Planctomyces sp. SH-PL14: one gene and its partner. The protein of the gene in region 2 interacts with the protein of the main gene of each other region in a pairwise test. Links are inferred from orthologs where the notes say so. Each region holds a gene or a part of one and is shown on either strand. Other genes may lie near its edges. The genes, in order: nth and aceE.

Region 1 (8,002 bases), 2.3 Mb from region 2 along the record:
CGGAAGCTGTTGCTGCAACGGCTGGGGTTGCGGGAGGAGCTGGACTATCCGACGGTGGAGCTTCTTGGCAACACCGGGGCTGCGGCGTTGCCGACCGCGGTGGCGCTCGGCGTCGGAGCGGGGCATGTCACGCCTGGTGATCGTGTGGCGCTGCTGGGGATCGGGAGTGGTCTCAACAGTGTGATGCTGGGTCTGCAGTGGGGTCAGGTGAGCTGAACGGCCTGTTCTAACCGGGTCCAGGGGGACCCTGGTCAGGGGGTGCAGGGGGCAGAATGCCTCTTGCCCGCCGGAGGCCTGGCCGTCGAGAGATGTCTGAAGGAGGGCGTGTCCAAACGCGGACAACGTGCCGGATGCCCCCTCACCAACCCGCGGGGATTGCAAAGCCAGCGGTGTCGATTGAGGGAGTCCTCAACGCTGGTACCACAAGGGGGACATCCGTTGTTGACCACGGTTCCTCATCGAAAATGCCTCCGGCGGCAAGGGGGCGTGGCCCCCTTGACCCCAGGCTGCCGTAGCACGTTGGGTTTGAGCTATCAGCGTCGTGCCGGCGAGGACGCCGTTGGAGCTGTCGAGATGTGGGTCGGCGCGCGTATGATCAGCACGTCGCTGAGGGCCGACCTTCGTGAACGGTGCTGACATGAACACCACCTGTCCCGTCTCACTCGATCCGGAGATCCGCCGGCAGGCGAAACCCTGGGCCATCCTGGGACTCGCCAGCTTCCCAGTCTTCTTCCTGTTCGCGCTTGCCCTGTTCGTCGCCCAAGCCTACGGCGTCGTCGATGCCTACACGATGTTTCGATGCGTTTTCGTGGCAGCGGCCGGCAGGCGGGTCGTCAGCCACCTCGCCGTCCGCAAGGTTCAAATCATCAGCGGCGAAACCCCCGAACCGTGGACGCGAACTCTCGTGGTGGCGAGCCTGATCGTCCTCTTTGCGATTGTCCTCGGGACGAACTGGTCGTCTGCATAACCGAGAGGCCATCGCATCAGCCATCACTCGGCGGATCAGCGGCCCGCTTCTACGGCTCGACCTTCCGGTACGTCGCACACGACCGGGGCGTCTCCCAGAGCGAGACCTCCACGACCGGAAAGCCGTGACTGACGGCATAGTCGTAGATCAACCGGGCGATGTTCTCCGCCGTCGGGTTGTCCTGGATCGTGAAGATCGGCTCACCCTGCGACCGCAGAAACGCCAGCGCCGGATCCCGCTCGCAGAGGATCATCCGGTGATCGAGCTCATCGTCGATCCAGGTCCGGATCGCGGACTTGATATCGCCGAAGTCGATCAGCATCCCGCGGTCATCGAGCTGGGCCCCTTCCATCACGATCACGGCCCGGCCGTTGTGACCGTGCAGATGCCGGCACTTGCCGCTGTAGTTCAGCAGCCGATGACCGTAACAGAACTCGATTTCCTGGCTGACGCGAAACATCCCTGACCTGACGAACGACCCCACCGGACAACAACGCCGGCCCGAATCTTACGAGGATTGGCCCGCAAAGGAAGATTGCGGCCCACACTTGGGAGCGACCGCACGAGCCATTCGAGATCGGGGGCGGTCAGTTCCAGCTGAACGGCGCCCGATCGTTCGGGAATCGTGCGGCCCGCGGGGGCTCGGCGGCGTCCCGTAGATTCGCGGCGACGGTGGGAGCCAGCGGCTGCGGATCCGGCAGCGTGGCGATCTCCGCGTCTTCAAGGAGTCCCGACGCGGCCAGCCGGACGAGCGAGGCGAGCGCGACGCGGTCGATCAGCGTCGACGTCACCGTGGGGGGGAGAGGGGCGCCCAGGTAAAGGTCCACCGCCTCCAGAAGCTCTCGAGTCACTTCCATCTCGTCGGCGGGGCCGGCGGCTTCGGGGAGTGGTTGTACGGCCACGACCTCGATCCCCTGCCGGATGGCGATGAGCTCCTTCATCTCCGCCAAGGCGACGCCCCGGACCGCCAGCAGCAGCCCTTCGGGACGTTCCACCGCACTCAGAACGCGGCAGAGACAATCGGCGGTCCCCGACAGGATCAGGAATTCGCCGCTGAGACGCAGCAGCTCCAGGAGCGGGCGGGTGGGGGCCAGGTCGGCCGCGACGGTCAGGATCCGGGTTTCGTCCACGGCGACACAGCGTCCGGTCCAGGGAACCCTGGGGGCGTAGCCGGTGAAGGGGGCGAAGTCGGGAGAGTTGGTAGCAGGATTCATTGCACCACAGATCAGCAAGTCAGAGGAGGGGAGGCCCGGAGGAGTCCGGCAACGGGGGCTGTCGGAATCCGGAGAGACGCGGGATCCGGTCGGCGGGGAGCCGGGCTCCGTGGGGATACTCGCGTCCAGCGTGGATCAGCTCGGCGAAACAGTCCTCCATCGCCCGCTCGAACCCGGTCAGGTCGAGGCCGGCATAGGAAGGGAGATAGGGTTTCAGATACCGGACGTGGGACTCGTACATCTTGCGGGCCCCGGACAGGTTTCCCTCGCCGAAGTGGAACAGGGCCACCGCGGCGTGGATCAGTCCCTGCAGGAAGTCGCGAGACTCGGAATAGGTTTCGGACCAGAGCTCTTCGAGGACGTCGTGACAGGCGAAGAACTCTTCGGCGTCGAATAGCCGAATGGCTTCGTCGAATCGTTCCGCTTGCTCCTTCTCGATGTCGTCCATTGGGCGACGAGACCTCCCTGGTCGAAACACGGATCCTCCGCGCCGGTCCGATGCGGCCTGGGGCCGGAGTCGTTCCGGGCGCCGCGGGAAACGGACGGAGGAGACTGATATCATCCTCCGCTCCGTCTGCGAGCGGCGCTCTTCGCGGTCCGGATGATCCAGACGCGCGACCGTTGGTCCGCGGTGGGGACGTTCGGCTCGCGGAGTCTAAAAGGGATGCAGCGCGACTGTCCAAGAGTTTCCGATGGCAATTCCTAAGAAAACGTCACGCAAACCCCGTAAGTCCCGCGCGCGTGTTGACGAGTCGCAACGCGTCCGAACGATCGTCGACACGCTGGCCAAAACGTATGGCGATGTGACGTGTGCGCTCACACATCGAAACGCTTTTGAGCTGCTGGCGGCGACGATCCTTTCGGCCCAGTGCACCGATGAGCGGGTGAACCAGCAGACGCCGATTCTCTTCAAGGCGTATCCGACGCCGGAGAAGCTGGCGAAGGCGAAGACGGAGGACGTGGAGCAGATCGTGAAGCCGCTGGGGTTCTTCCGGGCGAAGGCGGCGAACCTGATGGGGATGGCGAAGAAACTGGTGGAGGACTACGGGGGGGAGATCCCCCAGGAGCTGGAGGCGCTGATTACGTTGCCGGGGGTGGGGCGGAAGACGGCGAACGTTGTGTTGGGGACGGCGTATGGGATTCCGAGCGGGGTGGTGGTGGATACGCATGTGCGGCGGATCACGAACCTGCTTGGTCTGACGACGCACAGTGACCCGGAGAAGATTGAGACCGATTTGATGTCGATCCTGCCTGAGACGGAGTGGATCGATTTCTCGCATCGGTTGATTCATCACGGCCGGCGGATTTGTATTGCTCGGCGGCCGAAGTGTACGGAGTGTCCGTTGTTGCCGGTGTGTCCGCGGGTTGGTCTGCCGCCGTTAGAAAACGGATGAGCGTTGCGAAGTCGTTTTGTGAAACACAGAGAGCACAGAGGCGGGTGCATCTACGCAACGAAAGGTCATCGGGTCCAGGGGCACCCTGGTCAGGGGGTGCAGGGGGCAGAATGCCCTTTGCCCGCCGGAGGCCTGGCCGTCGGGAGATGTCTGAAGGAGTTTGTGTCCAAACGCGGACCCCGTGTCGGATGTCCCCAAAGCAACCCGCGGGGATTTCAGAGCGAGCGGGGAGTGTTCAACGCCGGTACCACAAAACGGACGCCCGTTGACTACCACAGTTCCGCAGGGAAGAGGCCTCCGGCGGCAAGGACGTGGTTCGAGACCGGAGAAGCGGACTACTCCATGTCGAACTGCTGGCGGTTCTTCTGCTTCTTGAGCTTCTTTCGCTCCTTGCGGGAGAGCTGCGAATCGTCTTCCCCCTCTTCTCTGTCATAGTCTCCCTCATCAAAGGAGACATGCGGTCCCTTGGCAGGGGGCTGGGCTGAACCGCGAGCCTGATTCTTGCCGCGCCGATCTTCCGCCGAGTCATCGGCATCCGCCTCAGGACGACTCCCGCCACCGCTCGCGACATTGACCGCCCGAGCAACCGCAACCAGCTGAGCCTCCTTACGGCTCGCCTGCTCCTTCTTGCGGGCCGCTTCCGCTTCCGCCTTCTGTCGGGCCTCGGCCGCCTGTCGCTCCCGCTCGGCGTTCTGACGCTCCCGTTCCGCGTTCTGGCGATCGCGCTCCGCAGCCTCCCGGGCCGCCTTCGTCTGAGCCTCCTTGTCAGCCTGGGCGCGTCGTTCCTTCTCCGCCTTGGCCTGCTGCTCCTTCTCGGCTTTGACGCGGGCTTCCGCGGCCGCCTGTTCGCGCTGGGCACGGGCCTGGGCTTCCTTGGCCTCCTTCTCCTTCGCAGCCGCTTCCCGAGTCTGCCGCGCCCGTTCTTCCTTCTCCGCGGCGACGCGGGCCCGCTCGGCCTGATCCGCTGCCTGACGAGCCTGCTTCTCCTCGGCCTGCCGGGCCTGCGCGGCTTCCTTCTCGGCGCGGGTCTTGGCCTGCGCCGCGTCGCGATCCGCCTTGGCCTGCGCGGCGGCGGCATCCTTCTCCTGCTTCAGCCGCGTCTTCTCGGCGTCGCGGGCGGTTCGAGCTTCGGTGTCCGCGGCCTGCCGGGCTTCCCGCTCAATCCGCTTGGCTTCCGCCTTCGCGTCCGCTTCCAGACGCTGCTGCTCGCGCTGCACGGCTCTCTCGGCCGCTCGGACGGCGTTGCGTTCGGCACGCGCCGCCTGCCAGGCCGACCAGCCCGCCGTCAGCCGTCCGAGGCCACCCAGGAGGTTGCCCGGCGACACGATCGCCAGGACGCGATGCGCCATCGCCGACACCAGGCTTCGCGCCGGAGTCGATGCAACAGGGTCCGCGTCGGCCGTCTCGACCGCCTTCTTGCGGGTCCGCTTGGCCGGCTTGGCCTCGGCGGCCGGTTCGGCGGTCTTCTTCCGGGAGAGGAACCGCGGAACGGGGAGACGGCTCAGGACCGCCGTCGGCACGAACAGCAGTCCCTTCAGCGAGCCGTAGAACACCTTCTCCGCCAGCACGACGAGGCGCGACGCCCCCTTGGGACGCATCCGCGGGGCGACTTCGTTCGTAATGTGGATCACGAACCGCGTGTGCATGAGCGTGGCGCTCGTCAGCAGCAGTTGCCACAGCGCCGTCGACCCGTGGGCCACGACGTTCGTGATCGCCGACTGCGGCAGGAGCGGCCACATCAAGGTCGTCACGGCCGAGACGCTCGCCGAGCCGGCGGCGATGCGGAGGAGCGTCGTGCTGCTGCGGCAGAGATGCATCTCCCGTCGCAGGAGCCGGATCAGCGCCATCGTGATCGGCGCGGCGGCGAGCATCCAGACGACCGTCGCGCTGTTCCAGAGGTTCAGCTCATAGTGTTCGGTCGCCCAGCGGGCCGCGGCGAGGTGCAGCGATGTGGCCTGGCAGACGCAGAACGCGAGCCAGGTCAGGCCGACCCAGTACCACAGCCGGTAACGGCCATAGAAGTCCTTGCGGCTCCGCGACCGGTGCCACAGGACGAGGAACGACAGCTGCGCCGCCCCCAGGAGGCAGGAGGTCCCGAACCAGCGGATCGGCCGGCCGGTTTCGAGCCCCAGGAGATCGCGCCAGGCGGTCCCCATTTCATCCGCCCAGAGGCCAATCCCGAGGAGGCTCAGCCACGTCACGACAGCCGCGGAGACGAGAGCCCAGCACTTCCAGGCGTCGCGGGGGATGATGCTCTGGACCCCCTTCTTGAGGAGGAGGGGAGCAGGAGGCGTTCCGTCGTCGGCGGGGGAGTTGCGATGCGGCGGGTCGATGCGGCGGCGGACAACGGAAGTCCGCTCGCCTCCCCCTCCAAGGGGAGCGAGTCGTCGTCGACGCCGTTCGAGAAGATCTCGTGATCCGGCAAACCCGTTTGCCATACCGCATCCGTGGGAAACCCGGAACCCGGCGAGTTGGGTTCTTTCCCGGTCGGGAAGGAACGGCGCGTGGGGCGCACGATCCTCTCCGCCCGGCGGGAGGCCTGGCAGTTCATCGACCAACGTTGTCCGGCAGGTGACCCGCACCCGGAACCCGAGGCGCAGAAACGGCGTGTCCTTGCCGTGAGAGGGGTTAGGCAAAGAGGTCCAGTGCGGAAAGGTCTTTCGATTCCGGGTGACTCTGCCGACAGGGAAAGCTGTTCCGTCGAAAGAGGGCGCATTCGAAGGGAGACATTTGGCTCGCGAGAACCTATAGAACGGAGCGACTTCCGTTCGTTCCCTCTGCCCGCATCGATCGACGTTCATGGGTTACCGCAATCTTCAGTCCTGTGTCGCGGATCTCGAACGGACCGGCCAGCTGGTCCGGATCCCCGTCGAGATCGACGCGCGGCTCGAAGCGGCGGAGATTCAGCGGCGGGTCTATCAGGCGGGGGGGCCGGCGATCCTGTTCGAACGGGTCCGGGGCTGCCGGTTCCCGATGGTCAGCAACCTGTTCGGGACGATCGCCCGGACCCGGTTTCTGTTCCGGGATACGATCGAGCGGGTGAAGCATCTCGTCCGGATCAAGCTCGACCCGGCGGCCGCGCTCCAGCACCCGTGGAACTCCGCTCGGGCCCTGCCGCTGGCGTGGGCCATGCAGCCGAAGTACGTCTCACGCGGGCCCGCTATGGCCCACGAGACGACGCTCGATCAGTTGCCGCAACTCGTCTCGTGGCCGAAGGACGGCGGGCCGTTCGTTACGTTGCCGGCGGTCTACACCGAGGACCCCGACGTCCCCGGATGGCGGAAGTCGAACCTGGGGATGTACCGCATCCAGATGGCGGGGAACGAGTACGCTCCCAATCGACAGGTCGGGCTGCACTATCAGATCCACCGCACGATCGGCGTCCATCATGCCAAGGCGCTCCGCCGCGGTGAGCCGTTCCGGGTGAACGTGTTCATCGGGGGGCCGCCGGTCCTGCCGGTCGCGGCCGTGATGCCGCTCCCCGAGGGACTTTCCGAGCTGACCTTCGCCGGGGCGCTCGGCGGGCATCGGATCCCGCTCATCCGCCGCCGCGATGGACTGCCGATCATGGCCGAGGCGGACTTCTGCATTTCGGGGACGGTCGATCCCCGGACGCTCCCCGAAGGGCCGTTCGGCGACCATCTGGGCTACTACAGCCTGGCCCATCCGTTCCCAGTGCTGAACGTCGACAAGGTCTGCCACCGGCCCGGCGCGATCTGGCCGTTCACGGTCGTCGGCCGTCCACCGCAGGAAGACACCGCCTTCGGTGAGATCATCCATGAGATCACTGGTCCCGCGATCCCGCAGGTCCTGCCCGGGATTCAGGCAGTCCATGCCGTCGACGCCGCTGGGGTCCATCCGCTGCTCCTGGCGATCGGCAGCGAGCGGTATGTCCCGTACGCCGAGGAGCGGACGCCGCAGGAACTCCTGACGCAGGGGAATGCCATCCTCGGCCAGGGGCAGCTCTCACTGGCGAAGTACCTGTTCATTGTGGCGCGGGAGGACAACCCCGGGCTCGGTATCCACGACATCGCCGCTTTCCTGAAGCATGTCCTCGAACGCATCGACCCGGAGCGGGATCTGCATTTCCAAACTCGCACCACGATCGACACGCTTGACTACAGCGGAGACGGGCTGAACCAGGGCTCGAAGCTCGTCATCGCCGCCGCGGGCCGGCCGCGGCGGAGCCTGCCGACCGAGGTCCCGACTGGATGCCAGTGGCCGGACGGCTTCCGCGATCCGTCGGTCTGCCTGCCGGGGATTCTGGCGGTCTCGGCCCCGCCCTGTACCGCGCGGCACGATGGCGTCCTCGATCGGTTCTGCGCGTCGTTCCCGGCTGACCATCCGGTCACGCGGTTCCCGCTGATCGTGCTCGTCGACGACGCGCCGTTCACAGCGCGGACGCTGAACAATTTTCTGTGGGTGAC
Region 2 (8,487 bases):
CAGTATTCGTGCTGCGCCCGGGCGCGGGACGATCAGCCCAATTTTGACGCCCACTGGCAGGCCCCGGCCAACGCGCAGTCGATGAACAGCAACAACATGATGAGCTGCCCGCCGATTGCCTCGACGATGGACCAGGTGAACTTCTTCAACTTCGGCAGCTTCCACGAAGGGGTCGTGAACTTTGCCCTGGCGGACGGCTCGGTGCAGTCGGTCGCCAAGAACTGCGACACGACGACGTTCCGGGCGATGTGCACCCGCAACGGCTCGGAAGTCCTGGCCCAGACGATCTACGCGAACTGAGCCTCCCGCCAGTCGCGGAATCCTGCGAGGGTCGATCTCCGGATCGACCCTTTTTTCTTGCGCGGGCATTGGCCACAGTGATGATGATCACCCCGCGAACCGCGTGGTGACTTTGTCCAAAGACCCCGGCGACGATGGCCATGCCCGACGTGATCGAGCTCCGCAGCGACACCTTTACCCAGCCGACCGCCGGGATGCGAAAGGCGATGGCGGAGGCGGAGTGCGGCGACGACATGAGCGGCGAGGATCCGACGGTCAACCGCCTGGAAGCCCGCATGGCGGAGATGCTCGGCAAGGAGGGGGCGGTCTTTGCCTGTTCGGGGACGCAGTCGAACCAGATGGGGGTCTGGGCCCATTGCCAGCGCGGTGAAGAGCTCCTGATCGAGGAGACCGGGCACATTGCAAACTACGAGGCGGGAGCGCCGGCGGTCCTCAGCGGTGTGAGCATCCGGCGGATTCCGGGCGACATGGGGCGGATCGACGTTCCGCAGCTCGAGGCGATGCTCCGGGCTCCGAACCAGCACTTCACGCCGACGCGGCTCGTCTGCGTGGAGAACTCCGCCAACATCGGCGGGGGGGCGACCTATTCCCTGGACCAGCTCCGGCGGATCGGGGAATGGACGCGGGCCCACAAGATGCGGCTCCATATGGATGGGGCGCGGATGTTCAACGCCTGTGTTGCGCGGGGATATTCACCGCGGGAAATGGCGGAGGGGATCGACAGCGTTTCGATCTGCTTTTCGAAGGGGCTGGGCTGTCCGATGGGGTCGATGCTCGTCGGTTCGGCGGAGGTGATTGCTCAGGCCCGGCGGGCTCGGAAGATCTTTGGCGGGGCGCTGAGGCAGGCGGGGATCGTGGCGGCGGCGGCGGTCTATGCCCTCGACCATCATGTCGAGCGGCTGAAGGAAGACCATGACAATGCGCGGGTGTTTGCGGAGATCGTCAGCCGGTCTCCGGTGATCCGCTGTGAGGCGGCGAAGGTGGAGACGAACCTGGTGTTCTTTGAAGTGGCTCCGGAGTGGGGGACGGCGGCGGATCTTTCGACGGCTCTCCGGGAGCGGGGAGTGAAGATCAATGGGATTGCGAAGCAGCGGTTGCGGGCGTGTACGCATCTGGACGTGAATCGGGAGCAGGTGCGTCGGGCGGCGGAGATTGTGGTGGATCTCGTGTCGCATCCTCGGAAGGGGGGAGTGGGAGCCAAGGTCGCCGGCCCCTACTGAGCCAGCCAGCCCATACCGGGTCCAGGGGCACCCTGGTGGGGGATGCAAGGGGGCAACGCCCCTTGCCCGCCGGAGGCTTGGCTCGTCGGAAGATGTCTGAAGGAGTGCGTATCCAGGCGCGGACAACGTGTCGTATGCCCCCCCACCAACCCGCGGGGATTGCGAAGCCAGCGGTGTGTTTTGAGGGAGTCCTCAACGCCGGTCCCACAAAGGGGACATCCATTGCTTACCACGGTTCCTCATGGAAGTGCCTCCGGCGGCAAGGGGGCGTGGCCCCCTTGACCCCCGGCTGCCGTGGCACGATGGGTTTGAGGTAGCATCGCCGTGCCGGCGAGGACGTGGTCCGAGTAGATGCGCAACCGACCGGTCGCGCAACAAAAAAGGGGCGTCCCTCGCGGAACGCCCCTTCGTAAACTCACGCACCAACCAGCTCACGCCGTCCGCGGAGCGACCTTGTCCGGGTTGATCCCCAGGTCCTTGAGGGCCTGCGGCAGCTGCCCCTTGTCGAACGCTCCCTGACGGGCCAGGGCCTCGAGCGTCGCGTAGGCGGTGCACTCGGCATCGATCTCAAAGTGCCGCCGGAGAGCCGGCCGCGTATCGCTCCGGCCGAAACCATCGGTCCCGAGGACGACATAATCGCCCGGGATCCACTGCCGCACCTGGTCCGGAACGGCCCGGACATTGTCACTCGCGGCGATGAACGGCCCCTTGGCGTCCGCCAGCACCGCCTCGAGATAGCCCTTCTTCGGCGTGTCGGCCGGGTGGAGGCGGTTCCAGCGAGAGGCTTCCATCGCGTCGCGGCAGAGTTCGTTGTAGCTCGTGACGCTCCAGACATCGGCCCCAACGCCATACTTCTCCTTGAGGATCTGCTGGGCCTTCAGGACACCGTTCAGGATCGTGCCGCTGCCGAAGAGCTGCGGGCGGACCTTCTGCTCCCTGCCGCTGTCAGTCGAGCGGAACTTGTAGATCCCCTTGAGGATCCCTTCCATCACCCCTTCGGGCATGGACGGCATCTCGTACTGCTCGTTGTAGATCGAGAGGTAGTAGAAGATGTCCTGATTCTCGACGTACATCCGACGCAGGCCGTCCTGGAGGATGACCGCCAGTTCGTAGGCGTAGGCCGGGTCGTAGGCAATCAGGTTCGGAACGGTCGAGGCAATCAGCTGGCTGTGCCCGTCCTCATGCTGAAGCCCCTCCCCATTGAGGGTCGTGCGGCCCGAGGTTCCTCCCATGAGGAATCCCTTGCAACGGGAGTCAGCCGCCAACCAGATCAAATCGCCGACCCGCTGGAACCCGAACATCGAATAGTAGGTGTAGAACGGGATCATCTGAATGCCGAGGTTGGCATACGCGGTCCCGGCCGCCACGAAGGAGCCCATCGCGCCGGCCTCGTTGATCCCCTCCTCGAGGATCTGGCCGTCGGTTGTCTCCTTGTAATACATCATGTTCGGGGAGCCGTCTGCGAGCTGCTTGTCGACCGGCTCGTACAGCTGCCCCTTGCTGGAATAGATCCCGACGGCGGCGAACATCCCTTCGAAACCGAAGGTCCGGGCCTCGTCCGGGATGATCGGGACGATCCGCTCTCCGATCGCCTTGTTCTTCATCAAGGCTTGCAGGATCGCTCCGAAGGCCTGAGTCGTGGAGGCCATCGCCCCTTCGGACTTCAGCTGCCGGGCGTAAACTTTGTCGTCGATCGCCGGGATCGAGAGTTTGTCCGTTGTCGGGTTCCGCGCCGGAATACTGCCGCCGAGTTGCTCGCGGCGAGCCTTCAGATACGCCATTTCTGCGCTGTCTTCGGCCGGCTTGTAGTAAGGAACCTTCTCCAGATCCGCGTCTTCGACCGGGATCCCGAAGCGGTCCCGTACGTAGCGGATTGCGGCTTCGTGCTTTTTGAACTTCTTATGGTTGTGGGCGATATTCCGCCCTTCTGCCTCCTCGCCAAGACCATATCCCTTGATCGTCTTGGCCAGGATGACCGTCGGGGCCCCCTTGTGGTCGGTGGCGTGCTTGAAGGCCGCGTAGACCTTCTCAACGTCATGACCGCCGCGGCGCATCTTCGTGAGCTGTTCGTCGCTGAGGTGATCGGTCAGCGCCTGCAGCTCCGGATCGTTGAAGAAGTGCTGGCGGATGTAATCGCCGTTCGAGACCACGTACTTCTGGTACTGGCCGTCGACGATCTCCCCCATCCGCTTGACGAGCTTGCCGTTGTAGTCCTTCGCCAGGATCGGGTCCCAGTCGCTGCCCCAGACAACCTTGATGCAGTTCCAGCCCGCACCCCGGAAGGCTCCTTCGAGTTCCTGGATGATCTTGCCGTTGCCGCGGACCGGACCGTCAAGCCGCTGGAGGTTGCAGTTCACGACCCAAGTCAGGTTGTCGAGCTTTTCCCGGGCCGCCAGCGTGATGGCGCCGAGCGTTTCCGGCTCGTCGACTTCCCCGTCGCCGATGAAGCACCAGACGCGGGACTTGCTGGTGTCGATCAGGCCGCGGTGCTGGAGGTAGCGGAGGAACCGGGCATGGTAGATCGAGCAGATCGGGCCGAGTCCCATCGAGACGGTCGGGAACTGCCAGAAATCTTCCATCAGCCACGGGTGCGGGTAGCTGCAGAGCCCTTCGCCGCGGTTCACTTCCTGACGGAAGTTGTCGAGCTTGGCTTCGCTCAGTCGCCCTTCCATGAAGGCGCGGGAATACATCCCCGGGGACGCGTGCCCCTGGAAGTAAACCATGTCACCCGTGTGATCCGGCGTCCGGGCATGGAAGAAGTGGTTGTAGCCGACTTCGTAGAGCGTCGCGGAGGAGGCGTAGGTGGAGATGTGACCGCCGACGCCGCCAGCGCGGCCGTCATCGGTTTTAAGGTTCGCGCGAATGACCATCGCCATCGCGTTCCAGCGGATGAAGCTCTTGATCCGGCGTTCCATCTCGAGGTTGCCGGGATACCGCGGCTGATCTTCGAGACCGATCGTGTTGATGTACGGGGTCGTCGCCGTGAAGGGGATCATGACCCCGCGGAGGTAGGCCCGCTCACGGAGGTTGACGAGGAGCTGCTGGACGCGGTCCGGTCCGTAACGATGGATGACGTCTTCGAGGGACTCGTACCACTCTTCAAGTTCGAGCGGGTCGATCCCGTGTACGGCGCCGTCGGTCGCGTTCGGATCAGAAGCGGTCGAATCCAACATCTCAAACTCTCTCCAACCGAAGATTTCGCTAACAGTTCGGCGGCCGGGGCCATCGCGCCGGGGCCGTGGCAGGCAGTCGAGCGGTCTCCCCCCCCATCCGATGGAGGCCAGACCAGGCAGTGCAGCGGGGAAAACGGGACCGGACGCCGCCGGCGACTTTCCGGGCTGCCAAACCGGGGAATTGTAGCGAACTGGGGCAAACGCAAAACCCCGTCGCGGGGCGGTCTCAAAACCGGTGCGGTGGACAGCAGAATTCGCCAGTCGCTACCGGAGGCAGTCTCGTTTCCGGGGGGACGCGGGACCGGACCTTATCCATCAATCGGATTCGATGCGTCGGTCGGTAACGGTCTCGACGCGTCAACAAAAATGCCCGTGCCGCAGTCGTCACTGCGGCACGGGCGAGCCCGCATCAGAGGTGGGTGATCGGGGCGCGGACTGGACCGACGCCCCTTCCCCCCCGGGATCTCAGTGCTTCCGGAAGAAGTCGCTGGGGCCCTTGTGCGTGTAGTACGGATAGACGACCGCACCGCCCGGGACCTGCGGCGGCGGGTATTCGAGGTTCTGCGGCGTCTTGTAGCTGTAGGAGTAGCGGTGGGTCGGGTACCAGTCGCCGTCCGGTCCGATGTGGCCGAAGTGACCGTGTCCGCCGGCTCCCGGAGGACAGCCCGGACCACCGGCGTAGCCCTGCGGCGGGCAGCTGCCGTTCGGGCAGTTGCCGTAACCGGCCGGGGCGACGCCCTGGTGGAAGGTGGTGTGTTCGCCGTAGACGTGGTCGGCGGCGTTCTGGACCGGTCCGCCCGGACGGTACGGGTCGTGGTGCTCGAAGCCGGTCGGCTGGATGGCGGCGTTCTGGGCGCGGGTGACGGTCGACGTGCTGCAGCCCGTCATGGCGCTGGCGGCCAGGGCACAGATCGTGACGGACATGGCGGAACGGGTGGTCATGCGGAGCCCCTCCCTTGGGCCTGGTGAAATCATCAAGGACAGGCTGCGGCGTATCCCTGTCCGCGCTGCGGACACTCGCCCCGACATCCGTCGGCAGAGCCTCGCTGATGGTTCAGCGCTCACCATCGTTATCGGCAGGCGCCGGCGTCAAAGTCCGCACAATCCGCAGAAAACGTCTTGACAGCATTGCGGCGACTCTCCGGGGCTCCTGGTGTCCCGCTTCGATTCTGTTGGCTTTTCCTTCGCCCGCCGGAGCCGGGGCCCCCTGAGCGGGTGCGTTCGCTGGATGGTGTTTGGTCAACGAGGGATGGCTCGAACCGCGTCCTGGCCGGCACGGCACTGTTCGCTCACGCCCAACGTGCGACGGCAGTCTGGGGTCAAGGGGGCCACGCCCCCTTGCCGCCGGAGGCACTCCTGTGAGGAACCGTGGTACACAATGGATGTCCCCTTTGTGGTACCAGCCATGAGGACTCCCTCAATCCTCACCGCTCGCTCTGCAATTCCCGCGAGTTGGTGCGGGGACATACGGCACGTGGTCCGCGCTTGGACACTCACTCCTTCAGACATCTCTCGACGAGACGGCGTCCGGCGGGCAAAGGGCCAAGAAAACAACACAGGCCCCTCTGCACTCCCCACCAGGGTGCCCCTGGACCCGGTAAGGGCCGTATTTGGCGACCACCATCCAGCGAAATGCCCCCATGAACGAGTCGACACCAGCCACGCTACGTCTTCGCCACTGATCCAGTATGATGGTTTGTTCACTACTGGCCCAGGAAGGCGAAACGTGTCGATTCTTGATGGACTGACCGCTCCCCAGCGCTCCGCCGTGGAGCACGTCGACGGCCCGCTCCTGGTCGTGGCCGGACCGGGCTCGGGGAAAACACGAGTGGTGACGCGGCGGATCGCGCACATGGTCGAGCGCGGGATCTCGCCCCGGAGCATTCTGGCCATCACCTTCACGAACAAGGCGGCGGCCGAGATGAAGGAGCGGGTGGAGACGCTCCTGCCCGAGTCAAACGTCTGGGTCAGCACCTTCCACAAGTTCTGCGTCCGCACGCTGCGGCAGTACGGGCCGACCGTCGGACTGAGCTCCAACTTCACGATCCTCGATGATCAGGACCAGAAGCGGGCCATGCGGAGCGTGGTCGAGGAACTGGGGATCGACCCCGTCACCTATCCGCCGGACAAGCTCGGTTACCGGATCAGCAACCTCAAGAACGACCTGATCACGGCGGACGAGTACCGGGAAAAGTACCTGAACTCGATCGGCGACCACTGGCAGGCGATCCTCTCCAAGGTCTATCCGGGCTATCAGAAGTACCTCCTGGAGGCGAACAGCGTCGACTTCGACGATCTGCTGCTCCACGTCGCCAAGATGCTGACCGACCACGAGGAGATTCGGTCCCAGCTCGACGCCCGCTATCGCTACATCCTGGTCGACGAGTACCAGGACACGAACGCCGCGCAGTACCGGATCGTCCAGGCTCTTTCGCAGCGGTATCCCAACTTGTGCGCCACCGGGGATCCCGACCAGTCGATCTACGGCTGGCGGGGGGCGCGGATCGCCAACATCCTCCGCTTCGAACGCGACTTTCCGCAGTCCAAAGTGGTCCGGCTGGAGCACAACTTCCGGAGCTCCGCCGCGATCCTCCGCTCGGCCGACAGCCTCATCGCCCACAACTCCCAGCGGAAGGCCAAGAGCCTGATCCCGACGCGGGACGAAGGGACGCCGGTCCAGCTCGTCCTGTACTCGGACGGCAACGGCGAGGCGGACGGGATTGCGAAGCGGATCCACGATGCGGTCGAGTCCGGGGCCCGCAAGTATCAGGACTTCGCCGTCTTCTACCGGGTCAACGCTCTCTCGCGGACGCTGGAGCTGTCGCTGCTCCGGAACCGGATCCCGTTTCAGGTCGCCCAGGGGGTCGCGTTCTACGACCGGGCCGAGATCAAGGACATGATCGGCTACCTGCGGCTGGTCTATAACGCCGCCGACCGGACCGCGTTTCTGCGGGTCGTCAACACGCCGCTCCGGGGCCTGGGAGAGACGTCCCAGAAGCGGCTCATGGCGTGGGCCGAACGCGAAGGGCTCACACCGCTGGAAGCCTGCCGGCGGGCGAAGGAGATTCCGCGGCTCTCGGCCAAAGCCATCGCCGGCTTTCAGTCGTTCGGCCGGATGATGGAGGCCCTGTCGCTCGCTGACTCCGGTTCCGTCGCCGCGCTGATCGAGGCGATCATCGAAAAGACCCGCTTCACCTCCGTCTGGCAGGCGAGCCGGTCCGAGCAGGACCTGAACCGGCTGGCGAACGTTCAGGAACTGGTGACCGCCGCCCGCCAGTACGACGAGCTGATGGGAGAAGACCGCTCGCTCGAGGGGTTCCTCGAAGAGACAGCGCTCGTCAGCGATACCGATTTCCTCGACGACGCTCAGGGACGGGTCACGCTGATGACGCTCCACGCCTCCAAGGGGCTGGAGTTTCCAGAAGTGTTCATCCTCGGTCTTGAAGAAGGGCTCATCCCGCATGACCGGGCGATCCGCGATCCACAGACGCAGGAGCGGCAGACGTCCGGCCACGAGTTCGAGGAAGAGCGGCGGCTGCTGTTTGTCGGGATGACCCGCGCCCGGGAGAAGCTTACGCTGACCCACACCGGGTTCCGGGCCTTTCGCGGCAAGGTCCTGACCTCGATCCCCAGCCCGTTCATCTCGGAGTTCGAGGCGGATCGAATCAACGAAGTCACGTCGCCGTTTGCCAATCTGCAGCGTCAGGTGGAACACCGCGACGAGCTGGAATCGCATCTGGAAGAACACCGCGCCCGCACGCCAGTCGGGAAGCCGCTGGAGTTCGACAAGAAGC

The links.
Region 1: the proteins of aceE (region 2) and nth interact in binary tests that used the Escherichia coli proteins (3 or more experiments, as listed by UniProt). The link is inferred for Planctomyces sp. SH-PL14 from one-to-one orthologs.

What each region holds. Positions count from the first base shown.
Region 1 is NZ_CP011270.1:2,423,653-2,431,654, forward strand. Bases 1,883-4,724 are described here. They hold nth (endonuclease III), read left to right. Parts: upstream 1,883-2,873; coding sequence 2,874-3,575; downstream 3,576-4,724. Other genes in these bases: VT03_RS09495 (hypothetical protein), read right to left, coding at 1,883-2,181; VT03_RS09500 (DUF309 domain-containing protein), read right to left, coding at 2,201-2,629; VT03_RS09510 (hypothetical protein), read right to left, coding at 3,911-4,724. In the rest of the region: VT03_RS09480 (3-oxoacyl-ACP synthase III), read left to right, coding at 1-216; VT03_RS09485 (hypothetical protein), read left to right, coding at 638-967; VT03_RS09490 (6-pyruvoyl trahydropterin synthase family protein), read right to left, coding at 1,017-1,427; more of VT03_RS09495, read right to left, coding at 1,555-1,882; more of VT03_RS09510, read right to left, coding at 4,725-6,013; VT03_RS09515 (UbiD family decarboxylase), read left to right, coding at 6,375-8,002. UniProt on the Escherichia coli protein: DNA repair enzyme that has both DNA N-glycosylase activity and AP-lyase activity. The DNA N-glycosylase activity releases various damaged pyrimidines from DNA by cleaving the N-glycosidic bond, leaving an AP (apurinic/apyrimidinic) site.
Region 2 is NZ_CP011270.1:134,970-143,456, forward strand. The notes cover bases 1,752-5,078. They hold aceE (pyruvate dehydrogenase (acetyl-transferring), homodimeric type), read right to left. Parts: upstream 4,694-5,078; coding sequence 1,952-4,693; downstream 1,752-1,951. Also shown: VT03_RS00535 (DUF1559 domain-containing protein), read left to right, coding at 1-300; VT03_RS00540 (threonine aldolase family protein), read left to right, coding at 441-1,520; VT03_RS00550 (hypothetical protein), read right to left, coding at 5,159-5,635; VT03_RS00555 (ATP-dependent helicase), read left to right, coding at 6,420-8,487. UniProt on the Escherichia coli protein: Component of the pyruvate dehydrogenase (PDH) complex, that catalyzes the overall conversion of pyruvate to acetyl-CoA and CO(2).